DNA from 3 places in the Glycocaulis alkaliphilus genome. Region 2 is predicted to be linked to each of the others. Evidence: predicted binding sites of a transcription regulator. Region 2 holds the regulator's gene; each other region holds the start of a gene.
What was found. The regulator LexA, encoded in region 2, represses DNA repair genes until DNA is damaged. The targets are predictions, from matches to a motif close to ATGTTCCNCTTGTGTTCC.
Positions count from the first base shown of each region.

Region 1: X907_RS09555 (VOC family protein) is a predicted target of LexA. The motif match lies at 2,207-2,224, and genes of this name have one in related genera.
Region 3: X907_RS00575 (YifB family Mg chelatase-like AAA ATPase) is a predicted target of LexA. The motif match lies at 2,926-2,943, and genes of this name have one in related genera.

Region 1 is NZ_CP018911.1:2,013,061-2,019,406, reverse strand. It holds gene thiS (sulfur carrier protein ThiS) at 1-171, shown strand, start outside; gene X907_RS09570 (hypothetical protein) at 177-476, shown strand; gene X907_RS09565 (hypothetical protein) at 527-1,057, shown strand; gene X907_RS09560 (thiazole synthase) at 1,140-1,952, shown strand; gene X907_RS09555 (VOC family protein) at 2,261-2,680, shown strand; gene X907_RS09550 (DsbA family protein) at 2,696-3,424, opposite strand; gene X907_RS09545 (M48 family metalloprotease) at 3,453-4,904, opposite strand; gene X907_RS09540 (Rne/Rng family ribonuclease) at 5,021-6,346, opposite strand, start outside.
Region 2 is NZ_CP018911.1:1,815,635-1,821,980, reverse strand. It holds gene gltX (glutamate--tRNA ligase) at 1-875, opposite strand, end outside; gene X907_RS08670 (ComEC/Rec2 family competence protein) at 931-3,087, shown strand; gene lexA (transcriptional repressor LexA) at 3,115-3,786, opposite strand; gene trpC (indole-3-glycerol phosphate synthase TrpC) at 3,884-4,678, opposite strand; gene trpD (anthranilate phosphoribosyltransferase) at 4,691-5,707, opposite strand; gene X907_RS08650 (anthranilate synthase component II) at 5,704-6,294, opposite strand.
Region 3 is NZ_CP018911.1:112,141-118,486, reverse strand. It holds gene hemW (radical SAM family heme chaperone HemW) at 1-974, shown strand, start outside; gene X907_RS00585 (penicillin-binding protein activator) at 994-2,364, opposite strand; gene X907_RS00580 (YraN family protein) at 2,488-2,877, shown strand; gene X907_RS00575 (YifB family Mg chelatase-like AAA ATPase) at 3,042-4,607, shown strand; gene X907_RS00570 (ATP-binding protein) at 4,644-6,346, shown strand, end outside.

The DNA of each region.
Region 1 (6,346 bases), 200 kb from region 2:
GACCTGCCCGCCGGCCTGTCGCTGTCGGCCATGCTGACCCATCTGGGGCTGGACCCGCGCAAAGTGGCCGTGGAGCGCAATCTGGAGATCGCGCCGCGCTCGGCCTATGGCGATATTGCGATTGCCGATGGCGACCGGCTGGAAATCGTCCAGTTCGTAGGGGGAGGGTGATAAGTTTGAAAGTGCTGCGCGAGCCGCCGCCCGCCCTGCGAAAGCTGATGGCGGGCTTTCATCAGGACTTTCTGCTCGAGGCTGAACAAGCCGGAGGTGTCGAAGCCGCAATCGCGGGCATGCCAGCCGGTTTGCTTGGCGCCGATGAGCGCGAGAGTCTGAAGCCACTGCTTCGCAAGCTTTTGAACGAGGCCAGCCCTTCAGACCTTAAGGGCCTGATTCACCGAAGTGGTGCCGACCATGTATTCAAGGCTGCTGGCGCGCGCCGCCTATTTGAGCTCTGGGCGGATGCGCTAGGCGCATAGCCGTGACCGGCTGGAAATCGTCCAGTTCGCAGGGGGAGGGTGAGGGAATAATGTCTGGTTCTACTCAGCAGAATGGCCGGCATAATATCGGAGACATCCTGCTTTGCGCACCCATCCGGTATCCGGCCCGCTTCCTTGCATCAGCAATAGCGCTAGTAGTTCTGGTCTCCGTAGTGGCCGAAATTGTTGATGGTGGAGCTTACTTTCTGGTGAGCGCGGCGATTCTTATGCTGATAGCCTTCATCAACACATCCATTGTCTACGTGTTCTCAAGCGCGGGCCGTAGCCTGCCGGTCCTGTTCATCGCCACTACCGGGATATTTCTGCTGACCGGCGGCCTAGTCTGGTCTGTTGGCATAGACGGACTTCTGCCGGGCCAGTTTGCGCTGGTTTTGTCGAGCGTGGTGATCGCCTCAGTCAGCTGTCTCGTGATGATGGTTCTGGCTTCGCGAGCCGTCATTCGGTCCAGACCGGACAAGCAGGAAGCGCTGGACGGCGTGATGATCTTCTTCTGGATAGCCTTTTCTTTGATCGGGCTGTTCCTGCTCTCACGGGAAGCGCGGGAGCGGAAAATCGTCTGACGCTCAGTTCTTTTTTCTGCGGGCATCCTCCCGGCTCATCCGGGGCGTGACGGGCGGTCAATCGCGCGCTAGATAAGCGGCCATGACCGAGAAAACCTCCCCCGACACCGCCTCCACCCTGCCTGAAGACCGTCCCTTCACCGTTGCCGGGCGGACGTTCAACTCCCGCCTCATCATCGGCACAGGCAAGTACAAGAGTTATGCGCAGAATGCCGAAGCGCTTGCAGCCTCCGGCGCGGAGATCATCACGGTCGCGCTGCGCCGGGTGAATTTATCCGATCCGAGCCAGCCCATGCTGGTCGATCATATCGACCCGAAAAAGGTCACCTTCCTGCCCAACACGGCCGGGTGCTTTACCGGCGAGGACGCCGTGCGCACGCTGCGTCTTGCGCGTGAGGCGGGCGGCTGGAACCTTGTGAAGCTGGAAGTGCTGTCAGACCCCAAGCATCTCTATCCGGAGATGGAGGAGACGCTGCGCGCCACGAAGATGCTGATCGCCGACGGCTTCGACGTGATGGTCTATTGCTCTGACGATCCCGTCTATGCCCGCAAGCTGGAAGACGCTGGCGCGTGCGCGATCATGCCGCTGGGCGCGCCCATCGGCTCAGGGCTCGGCATTCAGAACCCGGTCAATATCCGCCTCATCATCGAAGCGGCGAAGGTGCCGGTGATTGTCGATGCGGGCGTCGGCACGGCCTCTGACGCCACTATCGCGATGGAGCTGGGCTGCGATGGCGTGCTGATGAACACCGCCATCGCCGAAGCCAAAGACCCGGTGCGGATGGCCAGCGCGATGAAGCACGCCGTCATTGCGGGCCGCGAATCCTATCTCGCCGGGCGCATGCCCAAGAAGCGCTATGCCGACCCGTCCAGCCCGCTGGCCGGGCTGATTTAGGCGTTCCCATATATCCGTCCATTTATTCGTCATTCCCGCGCAGGCGGGAACCCGGGCCACTCCCGGTGTCTCCCCCCGCCTGCGGGGGGAGTGGTCCGAAGGACCGAGGGGGGGGACATCCCCAAAAGCTCCCCCCTCCATCTGGCAAGCCAGACACCTCCCCCGTGAACGGGGGAGGACACTCCCTGCCGAAATGGGTTCTGGATTTCGCTAACGCCCGACCGGCGGATGACAGGGCTCCCAACACCCTTGATATGCTCCCATAATGTTCCGATTGTTTCTGCGGCTTGGAACAAGGAACCCCGCCCATGATGGAAGCGCGCCTCTCCCTCGTCACGCTAGGCGTGGCGGACCTTGCCCGCTCGAAAGCCTTCTATGAGGCGATGGGGTTCAGGGCTGCGTTCGAGAATGAGCAGGTCGTCTTCCTGCCCATGGGCGGGCTGGTGCTGGCGCTGTTTGGCAAGCACGACCTTGATGCCGACATGGCGCGCGAGAATGCAGGGCATGGCCATATTGCACTCGCCCACAACACCCGCACCGAGGCCGAGGTGGATGCGATCATCGACCACGCCGTGGCCAGCGGCGGCAGCCTGCTCAAAGCCGCGCACAAGGCCGATTGGGGCGGGTATTCGGGCTATTTCGCCGACCCGGACGGCCATGCCTGGGAAGTCGCCTTCAATCCCTACTGGGCGATAGACGCCGAAGGGCGGATCAATATGGGTTCTTGACGGCGCGTTCTCTCGCTAGTCTTCCAGCGCGGCTGCCACGATCCGGTTGAGACGGCCAATATCGGCGCCGGGAATGATCTCATCCCCGATAACGAAGAAGGGCGTACCGCTCACGCCGATCGAGCGTGCCAGCTGATACACGCTATCGAGATGTTCCTCGATTTCCGGCGCGGCCATAGCCTCGCGCAGCGCGTCCGGTTCGATGCCGTGTTCGGCGGCGATATGGTCGATGCGTTCAGCGTTCATCGGCTGGCCGGCCTGCATCAGCGCATCGTGAAAATCGCCATAGATTTCCGGTGACAGAGCCCAGACGGCGAGGGCGGCCCGGGCGGCCTCCTCTGATGCTGCGCCCAGCAGGGGCAGCTCCTTGAACACGACCCGCACACGTCCCTCATGGCGCTCCATCACGCCGGTCAGCCAGTCATTGACCTGTACGCAATAGGGGCAGCGATAGTCGAAAAACTCGACAATGGTCAGATCGGCATTTTCAGGCCCCACGGCCGGGTCGCGTGCGTCGGCAAAGAGGGCGTCGCGGTATTGCTGCGCCCCGGCGGCCAGCTGCGCCTGTTCGCGTGCGCGTGCCCTTTGCTGCAGGGCGACCAGCGCTTCCTCGATCACTTCCGGGTTCTCGACGATATAGCGATGCACGCGCTGATCGAAATCGTCATCGGCGCGCGTCTCCTCGCTGCTGGCAGAGCAGGCGGCAAGGGCAAAGCAGGCGGCAAACGCGATCAGGAGGCGCATAAGGTCACTTTCGTAAAGCGGATGAAGATTAGTTGAAGCTGAGGCCGGTGCCGTGGTCGCGGCTGACGGGTACGAACTGACGGCGCTCTTGCTGAGCCCGGTTCCACTCGCGGATTTCCTGCGGTGTAGGTTCGGCAACCGCAATCAGCTCGCTGGCGCGTACCCAGGCCGGTGTGCCGCCCTCCAGTTCGTCACGGGCACGGCTGGCGAATACAAAGGCCTGCATATTGTTGCCAACGGCGAAGTAGCGCTCTGCTGTTGCCAGCTGGGCCAGTGCCGTCTCGCCGCGCGCTTCGTGCGCCAGCGCCAGCTGGAACCAGGCCCAGCCGTTTTCCTGCTCGCGCGCCAGTGCGAAACGCAAGTGCGAAACGGCCTCATCAAGCGCATCCGCTTCATTGGTGCCTATCAGGGAGGCGGCAAGGTTTACCCGCAATAGCGGAGCGTCGGGCATGAGCTCCACTGACCGGCGATGCGGCGCCACGGAATCGGCTATGCGCCCGCTTTCATACAGCATCTGGCCTTCCAGCTCATGAAAGAACGGGTTTTCCGGCTCCATCTCGATCAGCTGTGCCAGCCGCTCGCGCGCCAGTTCCAGGCGCCCCTGCCGGAAATAGGCTACTGATCGGGCGTATACCGCCTCAACGCTGGTATTGCTCTCCGGGTAGCGATGGAAAACCTGGGCCGGTGCGACGGTAAAGCCGATGATCTTGGCCTGTATGCGGCGGAGCTCGGCGATCTCCTCCGGGCTGTCCACGACATCGGCATAGGGCGATGCCTCTACCCGGCGCCGCATGGCGTCGATGCGCTGGGAGGACAGGGGATGCGAGCGGAAATACTCATAGCGCCGGGCTTCGCTCATTACTTCCTGATAGCGGAAGCGCTCGAAAGTGCTGACCAGCCCGCGAGATGACTGGCCTGTACGGTCCAGAAAGGTGATGGCGGCCTGGTCGGCAGCCGCTTCCTGCGTGCGGGTGTAGCGCAGCATGTCCAGTGTGGCGAACTGCGGCGCGGAGGCAATGATGGCCGCGCCGCCGGCGCCTGCACCGGCCATGGCCGCGACGATACCCAGACCCAGCGTGGCAATCATCGTCGCCATGGCACCGCGTGAACCATCACTAAAACGCACAAGGTGTGCGCCTTCGATATGGCCGATCTCGTGGGCGATAACGGCTTTGATTTCGCCGGGGGTTTCGGCAGTGACGATGGCCCCGGTATGCATGAAGATGTTCTGCCCGCGCGTAACGAAGGCGTTGAACTCATTATTGCCGACCAGGTAGAAGCCGACCGAGTCGCGCTCGAGGCCTGCCGCGTCCAGCAGCGGATCGGTATAGCCGCGCATGACCGCCTCGATCTCGGTATCGCGGATCAGGCTTATGCTCTGGGCCTGGGCGGGCGTGGACGGGAACACGACCATGGCTGCGCTGGCAGCGAAGGCGGTGGCCGTGGTGCAGCATTTCTTCAGGCGGGCAATAATCGTCATGGAGAGATGACCTCCGATCCTGTTTCCACCCCCTGCTTCGCGCTGAACCATAGCCTTTTCATGGCAGATATGCAGCCCGTCAGTGCATGGCACCGGCGGGCTGCATATTTCCCGTATCAGGAACCCAGTCCGAACAGCTTGCCGGAGCGCTGCCACCAGCCAGACCGCTTTGGCCCGGTGCTGTCGCCGGTCTGTGACTCTTCGGCAGGCGCCGCGTCCCCGGCGGCCGGTGCCTCCGGCGCGGATTCAGCCTTCTTGGCGCGCGGTTTGCGGGCCGGTCTGGCCGGTTTGTCTTCCGGTGCCTTCGCTGCCGGCTCGGCCGTGTCCTCTACGGCACTCTCTTCAGCCTTGGCCGCCTTTCGCGCAGGTGCCTTGCGGGTGCGCTTGGGCTTTTCAGCGGCTTCACCGGCGGCCGGTGTTTCGGCTGCAGACTCTTCTGCAGGCGCAGGATCGGCCTTCTTGCGCCGTGTGCGCTTGGGCTTGGGCGCCTCCTCGGCAGGGTCAGGTTCGCCGGACGCGGCAGGCGCGTCAGCCGCCTCAACAGCGCTTTCAGTCGCCGGTGCGGTCTCCGCCACAGCCTGCTTTCGGCGGCGAGAGGGGCGGGTGCGCGAAGGCGGCGTCTCGCCAGAACCAATGGCTTCACTTTCACCCGGCTCGATTACAGACAGGCCCGGAATGTCGGCGTCGCCGCCGGCATTGCTGCCTGAATCCTGTGTGGAGGCTGCAGCCTGATCGCCGGATGCTTCGCCATCACCGCGCCGGCGGCGGCCACGGCCACCCCTGCGGCCACGGCGGCGGCGCTTGCGGCCAGCTTCATCATCGCCGGCATCCGCGCGTGCTGGTGCCGGCTGGCCGCCATCATTTTGCGCCTCGGTGCTTTCGCCTTCGGCGGCGTCTGCTTCGCCGCCCTCCTGTCCGGCTGCATCAGGACGGTTGTCGCCATCGCCCCGGTTGCGTCCGCCCCGGCGCCGGCGCTTGCGGCCACGGCGTTCTTCGCCCTGGCCCTCTTCGTGCGGGCGTTCGCCGGAGACCTCGGCGGCCTCTTCCTCTTCGAGTGAGGCTTCCTCCCTGGCGGCGCGCAGATCGGCCTCGTCCTCGGGGGTCAGCACGGCGGATTCAACGGTCAGCGGCTTGGGAATATAGGGCCCGCGATCACCGTCCTTGCGGGTTTCGAGGCGCTCGATGCGCGATCCGTCGCGTTTCAGATCAATGTCTGTCGCGATGATGACGCGCATGTCGAAGCGCTGCTCGACGGCGCGCAGGTATTCGCGTTTCTCGTTCAGCAGGTAGAGGGCCACCTCATTGGGCAAGTGCAGCGCGATCTTCGATGCGCGCCCTTTCAGTCCTTCTTCCTCGACGCTGCGAACAGCCGCCAGCGCGCTGGATTCCACACTGCGCAGATAGCCGATCCCGTTGCAGTGCGGGCAGGGCTCTGTGGAGCC
Region 2 (6,346 bases):
AACAGCTCCTGATCGCCATGGCTCCAACCAAGCCGCGCCAGATAATTGCGCAGGCCTTCGGGCAGATAGCCCATCTCGCGATAGGCCTCGGCCCCCAACGCGCCGTGGCGTTTGGAGAGCTTCTTGCCATCGGGCCCGTGGATAAGGGGGATATGGGCGAAGACCGGCCGGTCCCAGCCCAGCGCATCGTAAAGCTGGGCCTGGCGGCCGCCATTCACCAGATGATCGTCGCCGCGGATGATGTGGGTGACGCCCATATCATGGTCATCAACCACGACAGCGAGATTATAGGTCGGGTTTCCGTCGGCGCGCAGCAGGATGAGGTCGTCGAACTCCTTGGCCGCCCAGCGCACGTCGCCCTGAACCGCGTCATGCAGCGTCACATCGCTGTCGGGTGCGCGAAAGCGGACGGTAAACCGCATGTCACCGGGCGGTGTGCCGCCATCGCGCCAGGGTGAACGCAGCGCGCGGCCTTCAGCGAAGGCTTCCTCGCGCAGCTTTTCCACTTCCTCGGGTGTGCAATAGCAGCGGAATGCCTTTCCTTGCGCGACAAGCTCTTCAGCGATTTCGCGATGGCGGTCTGCGCGCGCATGCTGGGAAACGGCCTCGCCATCCCATTCCAGCCCCAGCCAGTTCATGCCGGCCAGAATCGCGTCTACAGCCTCGGTCGTGGAGCGTTCACGGTCGGTATCTTCGATGCGAAGCTTGAACTGGCCGCCTGCCTGGCGCGCAAAAAGATAGTTGAACAAGGCCGTGCGCGCCCCTCCAATATGGAGGAAGCCGGTGGGTGAAGGCGCGAAACGCGTGATGATGTCTGATCTGTTTTGCACGTGCGAGATGTTGCTGCGCTGCGAAGGGAGCGGGATGATTAGCATGTTAGCGCGGTAAAGAGATAGTCTCACCGCTGAAGTGACAACACAGGGTGGCTGCATGCGCCGCTACATCCAGGCGGTCTGGACATCAATCCAGCGGGGGCGCAGCCCGGTTTCGGGCGCCGAGCGCGCGGCACTGAGCCGTCTTTTGCAGCCTGTATTGCCATCAAGAGCTGTCCGGCCGTCCGATCTGATCTTGTGGGCGCCGCTGGCCGCGGGGCTGGGTGCGGCAGTCTATCTTTCGGTTCCGGCAGAGCCTGGCAGCGTGCTGATCCCGGTTTTCTGGCTTGCCGCTTTTGCCTGCGTTCTGGCCGTCCCGCTTTTCACCGCCAAGCCGTCCCTGATGGCAGCGATCGTGCTGAGCGCCTGTGCGCTGGCCGGGCATGCCCATGTTCAGGGCAGGACGCTCTCGCTTGCGCCGCCCGTGATCGAGGTCAGTGACCGAGCCCGCACGGTTACAGGCTGGGTGGAGCGCATCGAACGCAGAGGCCGGTCGGGGCGCGTGCTGCTGCGCGTACAGACGCTGGAGCGCGCCGATGTGGCGCCGTTCCGGGTGCGCTTGCGGATCAACACCGAAACCCTGACCCCCGGCGACGGCATACGTATCAATGCTGTCCTGTCCCATCCGCGTGGGCCTGCGGCGGCGGGTGGCTATGACGGTGCGCGGGCGGCCTGGTATCAGCGGGTGGCGCTTGCCGGCTTTTCCATCTCACAGCCTCAGCCGGAAGAGATTGCCGGCGATGAGAGCGAGCGGGCATTTCTGGGATGGCGCTGGCGGCTGGCGCAGCGCATTTCCGATGCTGCCGGGCCGAACTCCGGACCGGTCATTGCCGCGCTGCTGACCGGGGAGCGCTCAGGCGTTACCGAGGCCCATGCGGAGGCGCTCAGGCTATCCGGGCTTGGCCATTTGCTGGCCATATCGGGGATGCATATGGCATTGCTGGCGGGCGGTATCTATTTCGCGGCGCGCTGGCTCATCGCCTCGATTGAGCCCTTCGCCCGCGCGCATGACCCGCGAAAGCCTGCCGCGCTGATCGCACTGCTCGCCGCCCTTGGCTATCTGCTGCTGTCTGGCGGGGCGATCTCCACCCAGCGTGCCTTCGTCATGGCTGCGGTCATGTTCACGGCGATATTGATAGGGCGAAGAGCGGTGTCGTTTCAGTCGCTTGCTCTGGCCGCACTCATCATCATCGCATTCAGCCCGCAAAGCGTGATCGAGCCGGGTTTCCAGATGAGCTTCGCCGCCACCGCCGCGCTGATCGCCGTCTATGAAGCCTGGCAGAGATGGCGGATGACACGCGATATGGCCGACTATGGCTGGTTTGCGCGGGTACAGGCCGCGTTTACAGGCCTTGCCGTTACCAGCCTGGTGGCGGGCAGCGCGACCGGGCTTTTTGCCGCCTTCCACTTCCAGCGCATGGCAGCCTACGGGTTTGGCGCAAACCTTCTGGCCATGCCGGTCTTCAGCTTCTGGGTCATGCCGGCGGGTGTCGTGGGGCTATTGCTGGCTCCCTTCGGGCTGGAAGGGCTGCCGCTCCTGGTGAGCGCGGCGGGCATGGACATCGTTCTTGCCATCGCCACGTGGACATCCTCGCTGCCCGGCGCGGCCATGCCGGCGCTGGCACCGGGCGGGATCGTGCTTGGCCTTTATGCGACCGGGTTTGCCCTGGCGACGCTGGGGCGCGGGCTGGTGCGAGTGGCGGGTGTCCCTTTTGCTGCCGGGGCGCTTGGCCTGTGGGCACTGCAATCGCCGCCCGACATGATGATCACCTCGTCGGGCGTACTCGTTTCGCGCAGCCTTTCAGCTGAGTCCGGTGAACCTGGAGACTGGCAGGTCAGCGACCGCCGCCGGGGCCGGTTCGAGACAGGCGTTCTCCTGCAGCGCGCAGGAACAGGGCTAAGCGCCGCGCCGCGCGGGGATTACGCGTGCGATCCGCTGGGCTGCCTTGTCGTCACGGCCGAGGGGCTGCGCGTAGCGGTCAGCGAGCATCCCGCCTCGCTGGAGGAAGACTGCGTACGCGCAGACCTGGTGGTCGCGCGCGGCACGGTAAGCGCCTGGCAGAAGCGCCGCTGCGCGGTGCCTGTTCTCGATGATGCGGCGCGGGCAGAGCTGGGCAGTGCCGAGTTCTGGGTCAGAGATGGCCGCATAATCCGCCTGCGCGGCGCCAATGATGGCAGTGCGGCCCGTGTCTGGGGGCGGGAGCGGGGCAGCTGACTGTCCGCCGCCGCCCGGACTCCCGGATCAGTGATAGCGGCGGATCAGCCCCACCAGACGACCCTGAACCTGCACCCGGTCGGGCCCGAAAATACGGGTCTCATAGGCCGGGTTGGCCGCTTCAAGAGCAATCGACCCGCCCTTGCGGCGGATGCGCTTGAGCGTGGCTTCCTCATTATCCACCAGCGCAACGACAATCTCGCCATTATTGGCCGTGTCTCCGCGCCGGATAATGACGTAATCGCCATCCAGAATACCGGCCTCGATCATGGAATCGCCCTCGACCTCGAGCGCGAAATGTTCACCCGACGAGACCATTTGGGACGGCACGCCGAAACGCTCGGTTTCGTGCTGGATGGCTTCGATGGGCACACCAGCCGCGATCTTGCCCAGAAGCGGCACATCCACCGAATCCGTCTCGACTTCACGGCGGGCAAAATTGCCGCTGACGACATTATCTGCGGCGCTTGCGCGCGGTGCGGAGGCATCCGGGAGCTTGAGCACTTCGAGCGCCCGGGCCCGGTGGGCCAGACGCCGAATGAAGCCACGCTCCTCCAGCGCGCTGACGAGGCGGTGAACACCGGACTTTGAAGCCAGCTGAAGCGCTTCCTTCATCTCGTCAAAGGACGGGGAAACGCCGTCTTCAGAGAGGCGCTTGTGAATGAAGAGCAGAAGCTCGTGTTGTTTGCGGGTCAGCATGAGGGGTCTGATCTCCAGGCGCAGCGGGAACAAAGCCAGAAAGGCCATGTTTTGTTCTATGCCTGTTCCGGCGGCTGGTCAAGCGGAATACGGGGTCTCACGCGAACTTCATCAGGTCTTTCACCGCTGACGTTACATCATTCTGGCGCATGAGGCTTTCGCCGACCAGAAGCGCTTTGGCGCCGGACTTACGCACCCGCTCAGCGTCATCGAAGGAGAAAATGCCGCTCTCGGCGACGAGAAAGCGGTCCTCGGGGACATGCGCGCTGAGCGCCTCGAACGTATCGAGCGTCACATCGAAGGTGCGCAGATTGCGGTTATTGATACCAATGAGCGGCGAGGGCAGGGCGAGGGCCCGGTCCAGCTCCGCCCGGTCATGCACCTCGATAAGGGCATCCATGTCCCAGCGTGCAGCCTCGGCCACCAGATCGGCGGCCAGCGTGTCGTCCACGGCTGCCATGATGACCAGAATGCAGTCTGCGCCCAGAGCGCGGGCCTCTACGACCTGCCAGGGGTCATAGAGGAAGTCCTTGCGCAATACGGGCAGGGAGACGGCGGCGCGCGCCTCGACAAGATGGCTGTCGGCTCCTTCAAAGCTTTCCGTGTCAGTGAGGATGGAGAGGCAGGCTGCGCCCCCGTCCTCATAGGCGCGGGCGAGCGCGGGAGGGTCAAAGTCGGCGCGGATCAGGCCTTTGGAGGGGCTTGCCTTCTTGATCTCCGCAATCAGCGCCAGTCCGTCGGCGGCTTGCCGGGTTTGCAGCTGCCTGAAAAAACCGCGCACAGGTGAGGCAGCGCGCGCCTTTGCGCAGATGTCGGCATAGCTGAGAGCTGCCTTGCGGCGCGCGGTCTCCGCGCGCTTGTAGATGCCAATACGCTCCAGCGTGTCGCTCATCGCGGGCGCTCCTCAGGTGTTTGTAATATGTACAAGCTTATTGAGCGTTCCGGCGGCCCGCCCGTCATCAATGGCGGCTGCTGCCAGCGCCACGCCGTCTTTCAGGCCATCAGCCTTGCCCGCAAGCACCAGTGCCGCGCTGGCATTGAACAGGACAATGTCGCGGTATGCGCCACGCTCGCCGTCCAGCAGGCGGTGCAGCGCGGCGGCATTCTCGGCCGGTTCCCCGCCCTTGAGATCATCAAGGCTCGCGCGGGGCAATCCGGCATCTTCAGGCGTGACGGTGAACTCGCGCACGCTGCCATCGGCCTCCAGGCTGGCGATATGGGTGGCGCCGGTTGTGGTGATCTCATCCAGACCGTCTTCGCCGTGGACGATCCACGCACGCTCGGCGCCCAGATCGCGCAAGGCCTCGGCCATGGGCACAAGCCAGCGCTGGTCGAACACACCCAGAAGCTGGCGGCGTGTGCCCGCAGGGTTTGATAGCGGACCCAGCAGGTTGAACACGGTGCGCACCCCCAGCGTCTTGCGGGCAGGGGCCACGTGGCGCACGGCGCCGTGATGGGCCTGGGCGAACAGGAAGGCGACACCGGCCTCGTCCAGCGCCCGTTCGATCTGTTCAGGCGTTGCCATCAGGTTCACACCCGATGAATCGAGCACTTCGGCAGAGCCGGATTTCGACGAGGCAGCCTTGTTGCCGTGCTTGGCAACCACGGCGCCCGCAGCAGCAGCCACCAGCGCGGCGGCGGTGGAGATGTTCCATGTGCCCCGGGCGTCGCCGCCGGTTCCGCATGTATCAATGGCATTGGCGGGAGCTTTCACCGTGTTCATCCGCGCGCGCATGGCGCGCGCTCCGGTGGCCAGCACGCCCGGATCCTCGCCAATCGCGGCCAGTCCAATAAGAAAGCCGCCAATCTCGGCCAGATCCGCTTCGCCATCCATCAGCGCATCAAAAGCCGCCTCCAGCGCCTCTGGCGCAGGCAGTTTCCCGCCTGCAAGGGCGGAGATGGCCGGGCGCATCTGGCTCATGCGGCGGCCTTGCCGGACTGGCGGGGGATTTCAGCCAGAAAATTCTTCAAAAGGGCATGGCCGTGCTCGGAGGCAATCGATTCGGGGTGGAACTGGACGCCATGTACAGGGCGGGAACGGTGCCGGAGGCCCATGATCTCGCCATCGGCGGTGCGGGCGTTGACGACCAGCTCGCTGCCCTCGGGCAGGTCGACGGCGAGCGAGTGGTAGCGCGTCGCCTCAAACGGTGAGGGCAGGCCGGCAAACACGCCCGTAGCGTCATGCGTGATCGGGCTGGTCTTGCCGTGCATGATCTCGCGTGCCTGAACCACCTTGCCGCCATAGACCTGTCCCATCGCCTGATGACCGAGGCAGACGCCGAGGACCGGCAGGCCGGCCGGCGCCTGTCGCAGCACGTCCAGACAGATGCCAGCGCGGTCAGGGTCGCACGGGCCGGGTGACAGGACGATGGCTTCTGCGCCGAGGCCCAGCGCCTCAGCCGCGCTCATGGCATCGTTGCGGATCACGCGGGTCTGCGCGCCGAGCTCCTGGAAATAATGGACCAGGTTGAAGGTGAAGCTGTCGTAATTGTCGATGATGAGCAGCATGCCCGATAGGTCCATATTGCGGCGCGGCAGAGGCAATCTAGTCGGGCATTGA
Region 3 (6,346 bases), 1.3 Mb from region 2:
GCACGCTCGCCAGCATACATTTTGGCGGCGGCACGCCCTCCCTGATGGAGGCGCGCGACATTGCCCGCATACTGGAAACGGCCGAAACCTTGTGGGGGCTGGCGCCGGAGGCAGAGCTCGGACTGGAGGCCAATCCGGCCGAGCGCTCATGCCTGGCCGATATTGTTAGCGCCGGGATCAACCGGCTATCGGTTGGCATGCAATCGCTGGACGATGCCGCCCTGGCGCGTCTGGGGCGCGATCATGATGCCCGCGCCGGGCTGGAGGCGCTGGAAATAGCCCGTTCTCTGGTGGCGCGCGTCTCGGCCGATCTCATCTATGCGCGCGAGGACCAGAGCCTTGACGGTTGGAAGGGCGAGCTGTCCACAGTGCTGGCGCTGGGGATTGATCATCTCTCGGCCTATCAGCTGACGATCGAGGACGGCACCGCCTTCGCGCGCCAGGTAAAGCGCGGCACGCTGGTGCCGCCGCCTGAAGATCTCGCCGCTGACATGTTCACGGCGACGCAGGATCTTACCCGCGCCGCGGGGCTGGAGGCGTACGAGATTTCCAATCATGCGCGCGCGGACGCCCACCGCTCGCGCCATAACCGGCTTTACTGGACAGGCGGGGACTGGATCGGCATCGGCCCCGGCGCGCATGGCCGCATCGGCTCACACGCGGGAGGGGGGCGCATTGTCCATGCCGCGCCGATGCGCCCTGCAGACTATATCGCCGCCAGCCAGCAGCCCCTCTCTGAACTTGAGCATTTAAGCGCGCTGGAAGAGGCGCAGGAGCGCGTGCTGATGGGGCTGCGTATCGCGGAAGGTCTGGACCGGACGCGCCTGAAGTCCCTGACCGGGCACGATGTCGATGAGGAGGCCGCCGCATCCCTGCTGGCTGACGGGCTTATTGCCATGGACGCGTCAGGCGTGCGCCTGACGACGCAGGGGCGGCTCTATGCCGACCGGGTGGCCAACCTGCTGGCGCCCTGAACAGGAGCCAGGCGCCTGATCAGGATTCGCCCGGCTCCACATCGACAACGAGGCCATCAGAGCCAAAGCGTTCCGGAGCCGGGTCAAGCACCTCAAAACGCCCATTGCGGATAGTGTAGAGGGCGAGCCCGCGTTCAACCGTGCCATCTGCGCGCATGCGGAACAGGCCGTCCACGCCCAGGAAGCCGTTTGGATCTTCAATGACCGAGCGGTCGATACGGCCCATATTGGCCGCCATCAGGGCGGCAAGGGATGCGGCATCATAGCCAAGGCCGGCCAGCCGCGACGGGGCCTCGCCAAACGCATTCTCATAGGCGGACTCAAACCGCGCGCGCATCTCGGCGTCCGGACCGGCAAACCAGCCATTGGCCAGTGCGGGCTCGCGCGCCGTATCGGGATTACGCCACAGGCCGGTGCCGACAAACTTCACCAGCAGGGGGTCAATGTCGGCAAACAGCATGGATGGCGCGAGCATGCGCAAATCATCGCCGCCCGCCGGGAGCATGACTACCTGGAAGGCGCCGCTATCGGTGGGACGCCAGTCCTCGCCCGTCATGGCGAGGGCCCGGCCCACCTCCAGCCGGCCAATGCCGGCCCGGGCGAGGCGCCGTGCAGCCTGGCTCATGGACTCCACGCCGCCCGAATAGACCTCCTCGGCCGTCACCGTCCCGCCCATATCGGATGCGGCCCGGCGATAGGCCTCGCTGACCAGCTGGCCGTAAGGCGTGGCCGGAGCGACAATCGCAAACCGGCTGGCGCCAAGCGAGGCCGTGTAGGAGACCACGCGGCGCACTTCTTCCTCGGGCGGGAAGCTGAGCAGGTATACTCCGCCCCCGGCGACACTGGTATCGGTGGAGAACGACATCACCGGCACATTGGCCCGGCGGGCAGGCCCGGATACGGCGCGCACTTCAGCGGCCAGAAGCGGGCCGATAATCAGATCGGCGCCATCCGCAATGGCTGCCTCGGCCGCGGCCTCGGCGCCGCGCGCCGTGCCTTCGGTGTCCTTGGGCAGCAGGACCACGTTCCCGATGCCGCGCTCAAAGAGGGCCAGTTCCGCCCCGCGCAGCAAATGCCCCGCTTCCGAGCGCAGAGCGCCCGCCGACCCGGAGAAGGGCAGCAACACCCCCACCCGCACCAGATCAGTGCCTTCCAGATGGGGCGGGGTGAAGGCGAGCCGCTCCGGGCTCATCTCCACACCCAGCACAGCCGGCTCGGGCGGTGCGCCGACGACAGGCGATGCCGTGCCCTGCTGGACCGACGGTCCCGGTGTGCCCGTGGTCGCGCCGCAAGCCGACAGGAGCAGGGCCGCACCCGCTACCATAAACGCAACGCGCGAAAGCCGGGCTATTGGCGCCAGCGCACAGGTGGGCAACACTGCTTGCGTCATGAATCCTGTCCTTATCACCGCCGCGACCGGCACTGCGCCCCGATGCGCTCCGCGCCAAAGCTACCGGCGTGATCGGTCAGGGGCAACTGCGGACCTGACTATTCCGGCGGGCGGGCGCGCCCCATGAAGACACGCGCACGTCAACGGGCAGAGCGGCGCGGACGGCGCGGGGAGTGGCTGGCCGTGGCCATGCTGATCCTGACAGGCTGGCGGATCGTCGGACGGCGCGTGAAAACCCCGCTTGGCGAGATCGACATCATAGCGCGCAAGGGGCGCGTGCTGGCGTTCATCGAGGTGAAGTGGCGCGCCAGTGAACCGGCCGCCCGCGAAGCCTTCCATCCTCGCCAGCAGGCCCGGCTGATGCGCGCAGCGGCGCTGTGGCGCGCGCGCCGGACATCGCTGCACCGGATGGCCACCCGTTTTGACCTGATATGCGTGTCGCCCGGACGCTGGCCTTTACGCCTTTCCGGCGTGCTCAGCGCGGATTCCGGGGCGGAAAACGAGCTAATTTAGAAGGGTTTGGCAAAAAGTTAATGTGACGTCTTGACGTTCGCGGCATTTTTGTTCTTTTCTTGTTCTGGTTTTATACAGGTCTGTTCATGGCTCCTGTGGATAAAAGGTAAAGGCGCGTGGACGAAATTTAGTTTGTTCAGTGAACGCATTTTCTGGAGGTGATGATGAGCGCTTATACCCATTCCGCCTCCTTTGAAGGCGCTGACGCACGCCTGGTTGATGTTCAGGTGCAGATTGCAGGCGGCACACCGGCTTTCACCGTGGTCGGGCTGGCCGACAAAGCCGTTGCGGAGAGCCGTGAGCGGGTACGTGCGGCGTTTGCGGCGATTGGTCTCTCCCTCCCCGGCCAGCGCCTGATTGTCAATCTGGCCCCGGCGGACCGGCCCAAGGAAGGCGCCCATTTCGACCTGCCCATCGCCATTGGCATTCTGATCGCCATGGGCGTCCTGCCGCCGGAGGCAGGCTCGGAGTATCTGGCCATGGGGGAGCTCGGCCTTGACGGTTCGATCTCGCCAGCGCCGGGCGCCCTGCCAGCGGCCATGCTCGCCGTGGAGCAGGAAACAGGCTTTATCTGTGCGAAGGATAGCGGGCCGGAAGCGGCCTGGGCGGGCGGGGATCTCGCCATCCTGGCCCCGGCATCGCTCATCCAGCTGATCAATCATTTCAAGGGCGGGCAGGCGCTGGTGCGGCCGCAGCCGGGTGATCTGGTCGAGGGGCCGCGCTTCCGGGACATGCGTGATGTGCGCGGTCAGGAAACCGCCAAGCGCGCGCTCGAGATCGCCATGGCTGGTGGCCACAATATTCTGTTTATCGGCCCGCCGGGTTCCGGCAAGTCCATGCTGGCAGAGCGGGCGCCCGGCCTGCTGCCCCCGCTCTCGGCAAGGGAATTGCTGGAAATCTCCACCGTGCAGTCGGTCGCCGGACTGTTGCAGCGCGGAGAGCTCAGCCGCACACGGCCCTTCCGTGCGCCCCATCACTCCGCGTCCATGGCGGCAATGGTAGGCGGGGGCACGCGGGTGCGGCCCGGTGAGGCCTCGCTGGCCCATAATGGCGTGCTGTTTCTCGATGAGCTGCCAGAGTTCCACCCGCAAGTGCTCGACTCCCTGCGCCAGCCGTTGGAGACCGGCGAAATTGCGGTGGCCCGCGCCAATGCGCGGATCACGTTTCCGGCGCGGTTTCAGCTGGTTGCGGCAATGAATCCCTGCCGCTGCGGCTGGGCCGGCGCAGACGGGCGCGCCTGCGCGCGCGGCAAGAATTGCGCGGAAAGCTATCAGGCACGCATTTCCGGTCCGATGATGGACCGCATCGACCTGCAGATAGAGGTGCCGCCGGTTACGCCCGCAGACCTTGCCCTGCCGCCCGCGCAGGAGGGCACCGCCGAGATTGCAGCGCGCGTGGCACGCGCCCGCGGCCTGCAGGAAGAACGCGGAGGGCTCAATGCGCGGCTGTCCGGCGAGGCGCTCGACCGGATTGCCGAACCTGACGCTGCCGGGCGAGAGCTATTGTCCCGCGCCGCGGAGGCCATGGGCCTGACCGCGCGCAGCTATCACCGTGTCCTGCGTACCGCCCGCACGATTGCCGATCTGGACGGCGTGGACGGGGTGCGGCGCATCCATATCGCGGAGGCCCTGAGCGCAAGACGCAATACCCGATCATCCAGCACTCCGCCGGTCTGGCCAACGGCGGCAGAGGGAGGCGAAAAATCGCTCCGGCACTCGACGCTTCGTTAACCTGACCCGGACTAGCGTCCCATCATGACCCACGCCATGCCTCTTCCCCTTTCTGCCGGGACACCGCTTGAGCCAGCCGCCGCTGACGAGACGGCGGACGACGGGGCCGCCCAGATGCCGCTGCGCAGCATTTTCGACGCAATGGGCGAGCTGGTGCTCGTACGCGACCGCGACGGGCGCCTGAGTGATGTGAACGGCGCCTTCCTGAGAGCCTTTGGCGGCGAGCGCGAAGACTGGACCGGGCGCTGGTTCGCCGTCGCGCCGGCCTTTGGCGAGAGCACAGTGCAGAGGCGCTATGATGTAGCCATGCGCACGCATGCCGGGCCGGTCTGGATCGAGTGGTCAGAAACCCTGACCCCGGACGGCTCCATCATTACCGTGGGGCGCGATGTCACCGAACAGCGCAGCCTCGTGCAGCGCGAGAGCGAAGCCGCGCGGGGCAAGGGTGTGTTCTTTGCCGCCGTTACCCATGAGCTGCGCACGCCCCTTTCGGGCGCGTTGGGCACGGCCCGCCTGCTGGAAGATACCGGGCTGAAGCCTGATCAGGCCGCTTATGTCGCCGCCTTGAAAGCCAGCGCCAGCCATGCACTGAAGCTGATCGACGATATTCTCGATCTCTCCCGGCTGGAAGCAGGCAAGCTGGACCTGCGCCCTGAACCCGTCGACCCGTCAAGGCTGGTTGAAGAGGTGTGCGAGCTGTTATCGGAGAAGGCCGCCGAAAAGGGGTTGGCCCTGGCGCATGCCCAAGGACCAGGCGTCCCGGCGCAGATCCGCGCGGACCCCGCCCGCCTGAAGCAGATTCTCTACAATCTTGCCGGTAATGCGGTGAAGTTCACGCGCGAAGGCGGGGTGCTGGTTACGCTCGAAGCGGAAGACCAGAATTTGCGCCTGTCGGTGCGCGATACCGGACCGGGCATCAGCCCGGCCGATCAGGCCCGGCTGTTTGAACAGTTCGAGCGCGGCGCAGCCGAGCGTGATAATAGCGCGCCGGGCGCCGGGCTGGGCCTTGCCATGGTCAAGCGGCTGGCCGAGGCGATGGATGGCGAGGTCGGCGTCCGGTCGCAACCGGGACAAGGCGCGCTGTTCTGGTTCACCTTCAAGCCTGAGGTGCTCCAGCGCGCGCCCGTCCATCGCCCGCTGGCAGGGCGCCGCATTCTTGTCGCCACGCCGTGCGGCATTGAATCAGACGCGCTCGTCCTGCATGCCGAAACGCTCGGTGCCTGGGCTGAAAGCTGTAGCAGTCAGGGCCAGCTGGTGGCGCGCGCGCAAGCGGTGCGGCCCGACATCATCATTCTCGATGACAGCTGGACCGAAGATGCGTCTGCCCTTGCGGCAAGCGGCTGCACGGGCCGGATTCTGGCCCTCGCCCGCCCGCGCACCAAGGCGCGCTACACCGGCAAAGACCGCCCGGCAGGCATTGATGGCTGGCTTGTGGCGCCGGTTCGGGCCAGCTCTCTGGCCCGGTTCGCGCTGGGCAGGCGTTCGGGCGACGAGAAGCGCGAGACGACAGGCGTCAGCGGGCCCGTACTGGCCGGTTACCGCATCCTCCTGGCCGAAGATGATCCGGTCAACGCCCTCATCGCGCGTACTTTGCTGTCGCGGCTGGGCGCCAGCGTCGTGATGGCCACAACAGGACGAGAAGCCGTACTGGAAGCCTCCCAGGGCGGGTATGATGCCGCGTTGCTGGATCTGCGCATGCCGGAGCTGGACGGCCGGGATGCCGCGGCACAGATACGCGC